DNA from 2 places in the Gordonia prachuapensis genome. Region 1 is predicted to be linked to the other one. Evidence: riboswitches for the same ligand, from Rfam matches in the RefSeq annotation. Region 1 holds a riboswitch; the other holds the start of a gene.
The links. A riboswitch is a leader RNA that binds a small molecule or an ion and turns the genes downstream of it on or off. The one in region 1 is predicted to bind thiamine pyrophosphate.
Positions count from the first base shown of each region.

Region 2: another riboswitch for thiamine pyrophosphate. It lies ahead of thiC (phosphomethylpyrimidine synthase ThiC); the one in region 1 lies ahead of thiO (glycine oxidase ThiO).

Region 1 is NZ_JAZDUE010000012.1:25,740-28,971, reverse strand. It holds gene V1Y59_RS14960 (NUDIX hydrolase) at 1-378, shown strand, start outside; gene V1Y59_RS14955 (hypothetical protein) at 353-883, opposite strand; gene thiE (thiamine phosphate synthase) at 1,084-1,761, opposite strand; TPP riboswitch at 2,118-2,232, shown strand; gene thiO (glycine oxidase ThiO) at 2,226-3,232, shown strand, end outside.
Region 2 is NZ_JAZDUE010000002.1:272,363-275,594, reverse strand. It holds gene thiD (bifunctional hydroxymethylpyrimidine kinase/phosphomethylpyrimidine kinase) at 1-477, opposite strand, end outside; gene thiC (phosphomethylpyrimidine synthase ThiC) at 474-2,165, opposite strand; TPP riboswitch at 2,158-2,272, opposite strand; gene V1Y59_RS03630 (GNAT family N-acetyltransferase) at 2,462-2,809, shown strand; gene V1Y59_RS03625 (siderophore-interacting protein) at 3,105-3,232, shown strand, end outside.

The DNA of each region.
Region 1 (3,232 bases):
TCCATCGCGATCCTGCTCCAACACCGGGCCGTGTGGTCCCATCAAGGCGGCACCTGGGGGCTGCCGGGCGGCGCCCGCGACTCCCACGAGAGCGCGATCGACACCGCGATCAGGGAGGCCGACGAAGAGGCCGGGATCGGTGACAGCGAACTGCGCGTGGTCGCCGCGCTGGTGACCCACCAGGCGCCGAGCGGCTGGACCTATACGACCGTGATCGCCGAGGTGGACGAGCCCGTGCACACGATCGCCAACTTCGAGTCCGCCGAACTGCGTTGGGTGCCGGAGGGCGACGTGTCGAACCTGCCGCTGCACCCCGGATTCGAGAAGGCCTGGCCCCGTCTGCAGGAGCGGATCAGCGCGCTCGACCCGCAGAGCTGAGCAGCCGATTGGCGCCGGCGATCAGGGCGTTCACGTTCGCGTCGTCGGCGGTCGGCCCGGTTCCGTAGGCCCAGCACTGGCGGTCATCGTGCTCGCACAGCAGGAACGTCATGACCATGTCGTCGACGACGTACTGATGCAGGCCGACGATCTGCACCGGCGCGCCGAGGTCATACAGCATCGAGGTCAGCGCCCCGATCGGGCCGGCCGCGGTGGCCTGCAGGGAGATGATCCGGTCGGCGAGGGCGATGGTGGCCCGGCAGGTGACCGAGTCCTGATGGTCGCGGGTCGAGGTCCACGTGCCGAGCCGGATGGCTCCGCGCGGCGCGAACTCCTCGAGGAAGTCCTGCCAGTTCAGGCCGGTCGCCTGCTCACGTAGACCGCGGGGCAGTGGGCGGCCGAATCGGTCGTGGAACGGGTCGCATCGCGACGGCTCGTATGTGCCGGGACTGGGATGACCATGACTGGGATGACCATGACTGGGATAACGCTGAATGGTGTGCATCGGATCTGAATTCTCATCGGAGATGGAGACCGACGGGCAGGCAACGCAGGCGACCCCGCAGCGGGGGGTCGGTCGAATCAGACCCCGCTGCGGCGGGTTACGAGCGCGCTCTGCTTGCACATCATGATGGCGCCAACCATAGACCTCGCCCGTTCCGGGTAGCAACCGACTTATCGGCCGAACGGGCGACGCGTGGGAGCTCAGAAGCGGCCGCGGAGTTCCGCCGCCGCTGTTGTGGCGTCCTCGGCCGCGGTGATGGCGCGGACCACCACGGCTCGTCGCGCACCGGCGGAGGTGACCGCGTCGAGGCGATCGGCGTCGATGCCTCCGATGGCGAACCAGGGTTTGTCGGTCCCGGTCGCCGCAGCCGCCGCGACCAGGTCGAGGCCGGGTGCCGACCGGCCCGGCTTCGTCGGGGTCGGCCAGCACGGTCCCACGCAGAAGTAGTCGACATCGTCGTCGTCGACAGCGTGCCGCATCTGGTCGGTGTCGTGCGTCGAGATGCCGATGGCGATCCCGTCTCCGGCCACCCGCCGGGCCATGTCGGCGGGCAGATCGCCCTGGCCGACGTGCAGGACATCTGCCCCGGCCAGCGAGGCGATGTCGGCACGATCGTTGACGGCGAGCAGCGCGCCACGGCGGTCGACCACCTCACGTATCCGCCCCAGGATCTCGAGTTCCTCTCGCGCCTCGAGCGCACCGAACGCCGCTTCCCCCGGTGAGCCCTTGTCGCGCAGCTGGACGATGTCGACCCCACCGGCCACCGCGGCGGACACGAAGTCGACCAGGTCGCCGCGCTCACGGCGGGCGTCGGTGCACAGGTACAGACGGGAGTCGGTGAGGCGCGCGATCCTCGTGGTTCGGATGTCGGTCACGATGGTCACGCTAGTGCGTCACCCCACTGCTGCCTGAGGAGCCCGCGACGAAGGAGCGTGCGTCACCACCGTTGCCTGAGGAGCCCGCGACGAAGGAGCGTGCGTCACCACCGCTGCCTGAGGAGCCCGCGACGAAGGAGCGTGCGTCACCACCGCTGCCTGAGGAGCCCGCGACGAAGGAGCGTGCGTCACCACCGCTGCCTGAGGAGCCCGCAACGAAGGAGCGTGCGTCACGAAGGCCTCCCTCGTCCGGCCGTGCGGCACGGACATGACGAAAATCTGCGTCCTCAGGCCGCTCCGAGGGGAATAGCCCCTCGGACGGCCCTCACGATGCAGATTCTGGTCACCGCTACTCTGGAGGAGTACGACACGGGAGTCCGGGGTACGCCGGGCTGAGAGTGCGGAACGACCCTCCGCTGACCGTTTGACCTGATCCGGGTAATGCCGGCGAAGGAAGGATGATCTGCGTGGCGCATGCCGACACACACCATCGAACAACCCGTGAACTCGCCGTCGTCGGCGGCGGCGTCATCGGCCTGACCTGCGCATTGGCCGCGATCGATGCCGGTTGGCGGGTCCGCGTCCACGACGCCGGGACCGATCGTCGGGCGGCCTGGGTGGCGGCGGGGATGTTGGGCTCGTTGGGAGAGGGGCACCCCGGCGAGGACGCTTTGCTGGAGTTGTCGGTGGAGTCGGTCCGCCGTTGGCCGGCCTTGCTGGCGCGGCTGGACGACCCGCAGATCCTCGCGGCCACCGACTCACTCTTCGTCGCCGCCGCGTCCGCCGACGCCGAGCACCTCAGGACCCTCGCCGACTTCGTCTGGGCGCGACAGCCTCGGGCGCACGACGATCTGCGGCCCGTCGGCCCGAGTGAGATCCGACAGCTCGAGTCGGGACTGAGCTCGCGACTGCACAGCGGCTTTCTCGCCACCGGCGAAGGCGCCGTCGACAATCGTCGGCTGCTCGGTCGCCTGCGGACGGCGATCACCGACAGCGGAGGGGACATCGTCGACGACGAGGTCACCGATCTGTCGGCCCTCGACGCCGACGAGATCGTCGTCGCCGCGGGACTGGGCAGCCGGGCGCTCGCCGCAGATCTCGGGTTGTACGCCGCCAAGGGCGAAGTGTTGCGGCTACGCCGCACCCGCTGGTCGGTGCCGTCGCCGACGCATGTGGTGCGGGCTCGCATGCACGGCCGGTCGGTGTACCTGGTGCCACGCCACGATGGTGTCGTCGTTGGCGCGACCCAGTACGAACCCTTCGACGAGACCGCGGTCGCCCCGGATGTCGGGGGCGTGACGGACCTGCTGTCCGATGCTGTGGAGCTGATGCCGGGCCTTCGGACTTACGAACTGATCGAGGCCGGCGCCGGACTGCGGCCCTGTTCCCCCGACGGTCTGCCCGTCGTCCGCCGAGTCGACGAGCGGGTCGTCGTCGCCACCGGCCACGGACGCAACGGAATCCTGTTGGCGCC
Region 2 (3,232 bases), on a different contig from region 1:
GTCGAGATTCGGGGTGACCACCGTGGCGAGCGGGATCAACGCAGACCGCAACGTCTCCAGAGCCTCGGTCGCCAACAGCGGATCACCGTGCATCGATGCGCAGACCGGGTCGACGACGAGCGGCACCGAGCCCGCGCCGCCGATCCCGAGTCCGACACACTCCTTGGCCACCGCCTCGATGATCGGCGCCGACGCCAGCATCCCCGTCTTCGCGGCGCCGACACCGATGTCGGTGACCACGCTGCGCATCTGCGCGGCCACCGTGTCCGGCGCGATCTCCTGAAAACCCTGGACGCCGAGCGAGTTCTGCACGGTCACCGCGGTGACCGCCACACAGCCGTGCAGTCCGAGCAGCGCGAAGGTGCGCATGTCGGCCTGGATGCCGGCACCCCCGCCGGAATCGGAACCGGCGATGGTGAGCACCCGCCGCGGTGTGGCACCCGGTTCGGCGGTGGGTAGGCGGAGATCGTCGGTCATCGTGTGGGCGAACCTCCTGCAGTGGCAGTGGCAGTGGCCTCCAACGGCAGGTAGACGCGGTTGCCGTGCTCGGCGAACTCCGCCGACTTCGCGGCCATCTCCTCGGCGATCTTGCGGTCGATGTCCTCGGCGGTCACCAGGCCGTTCTCCTCGGCGTAGGTCCGAACATCCTGCGAGATACGCATCGAACAGAACTTCGGCCCGCACATCGAGCAGAAGTGGGCGGTCTTCGCCGGTTCGGCGGGCATCGTCTCGTCGTGGTACTCCCGCGCGGTGTCCGGGTCGAGAGCCAGATTGAACTGATCGGTCCACCGGAACTCGAAGCGCGCCTTGGACAATGCGTCGTCGCGTTCCTGTGCACCCGGATGGCCCTTGGCGAGATCCGCCGAGTGCGCGGCGATCTTGTAGGTGATCACCCCGACCTTCACGTCGTCGCGGTTCGGCAGACCGAGGTGCTCCTTCGGTGTGACGTAACAGAGCATCGCGGTGCCGGCCTGCGCGATCATCGCCGCGCCGATCGCCGACGTGATGTGGTCATAGGCCGGCGCGATGTCGGTGGCCAGGGGGCCGAGAGTGTAGAACGGGGCCTCCTCGCACAGCTCTTCCTCCAGGCGCACGTTCTCCGCGATCTTGTGCATCGGAACGTGACCGGGGCCCTCGATCATCACCTGCACACCATGCGATTTGGCGATCCTCGTCAGCTCTCCGAGCGTGCGGAGCTCAGCGAACTGCGCCTCGTCATTGGCGTCGGCGATCGATCCCGGGCGGAGGCCGTCACCGAGCGAGAAGGTGATGTCGTAGCGCGCGAAGATCTCGCACAACTCCTCGTAATGGGTGTAGAGGAACGACTCCTGATGGTGCGCCAGACACCACGCCGCCATGATCGAACCACCGCGCGAGACGATGCCGGTGACGCGTCGGGCGGCCAGCGGCACATAGCGCAGCAGCACACCGGCGTGCACGGTCATGTAGTCGACACCCTGTTCGGCCTGCTCGATCACGGTGTCGCGGTAGATCTCCCACGTCAGCTTGGTGGGATCGCCTTTGACCTTCTCCAGCGCCTGATAAATCGGCACCGTGCCGACCGGGACCGGTGAGTTCCGCATGATCCACTCCCGGGTCATGTGGATGTCCTTGCCGGTGGACAGATCCATGATGGTGTCGGCGCCCCAGCGAGTGGCCCACACCATCTTCTCCACCTCTTCGGCGATCGAGCTGGTGACAGCCGAGTTGCCGATGTTCGCGTTCACCTTCACCGCGAACCGCTTGCCGATGATCATCGGCTCCGATTCGGGGTGACGGTGATTGGCCGGAATCACCGCCCGGCCCGTCGCGACCTCCTCGCGGACGAGGTCGACGTCCACACCTTCGCGAGCGGCGATGAACCGCATCTCGTCGGTAACGATCCCGGCGCGCGCCCACGCCAACTGCGTCGATGCACCGTCGATCGGTTCGGGCCGGTGCCACGCATCCCGTGTCGGTGGCAGGCCCGCCTCGACGTCGATGGTCGCGGTCGCGTCGGTGTACGGACCGGACGTGTCGTAGACGTCGAGATGCTCGCCGTTGGTCAGATGGATGCGTCGCGCCGGGATACGGAGATGGTCGATCTCGCGGTAGTGCTTGCTGCTTCCCTCGATCGGTCCTTGGGTGACCGTCGAGACGGCAGCTTCGGATACACGTGTTCCCATGATTGCGACTCCCTACGCCGGCATTACCCGGACAGGTTCGGGCGGTCGGCGACCGCCTGTCGCCATCTCAGCCCCCGGTGATCGTGGGAGCCCCCGCGCTGTTCATTTGTCGACCACGGAGGGTGCCGTGGTGCACCCCAACCCTACGACGTCGCTGCGTCGGGGGCCGGGCAGGGGCGACGGCGCGCCGACCTACGCCTGCGTAAGGTAGGCTGTGACACGAATCACAAACGACCGTCACCGCTGCCGGAAGGGGAGCTTCGGCAACGGTGATCTGTAGTGCTCAGGAGGGGATCATGCAGCGGAAACATCGACATCGACCACCGCAGTCCGCGCAGGCCATCCTGCAGCAGATCTCGCAGGTCGTCCACAATCCAGACCGGGATCGATTCGAGCTGTGGGTCGCCGGGGACCTGGTCGGCGTCCTGGGCTACAGCAGAGAGACGGTTGGCGGGACGTCGACCATCACGATCCTGCACACGGTCCTCTACGACGAGTACACCGGGCACGGTCTCGGCACCCGGCTGATGGTCGGTGCGATCGGATACGTGCGCGATCAGGGCGCCCGACTGCGGCCGGTGTGCTCGTTCACCAAGTCCTATCTCGATGCGCACCCCGGGATTGTGGCGCTGGCGCCTGCGTGAGGTTGTGCGGGGGGTTTCGATACGCGCCGGGCTCGCAGGCTCGCGCGGCGCTACTCAACCGGCGGGGGATGGCCCGGCTCGCAGGGGTTTCGATACGCGCCGGCTCGCAAGCTCGCGCGGCGCTACTCAACCGGCGGGGAAAGGGCGCTACTCAACCGGCGGGAAATCCGGGCTCGCCTTCTCTCGCTGGCCGAGTAGTCGGCGAGCGACAGCGAGACGACGTATCGAGGCCTCCGCAGGCTAAGTTAGGCTACCCTGACAGAGCTTGTTGCAGTCGAGGGAAGGCCGTTGTCGCATGGCGGAACAGACGAAGACCAAGTCGCGCGGGTGGCAGGGGGCGGTCCTCAAACTCCTCGGTGCCGACGATTACGAGATCACCGTGACCAGCAACGAGCCGGTAACCGACCACTACATCCGCCTCGG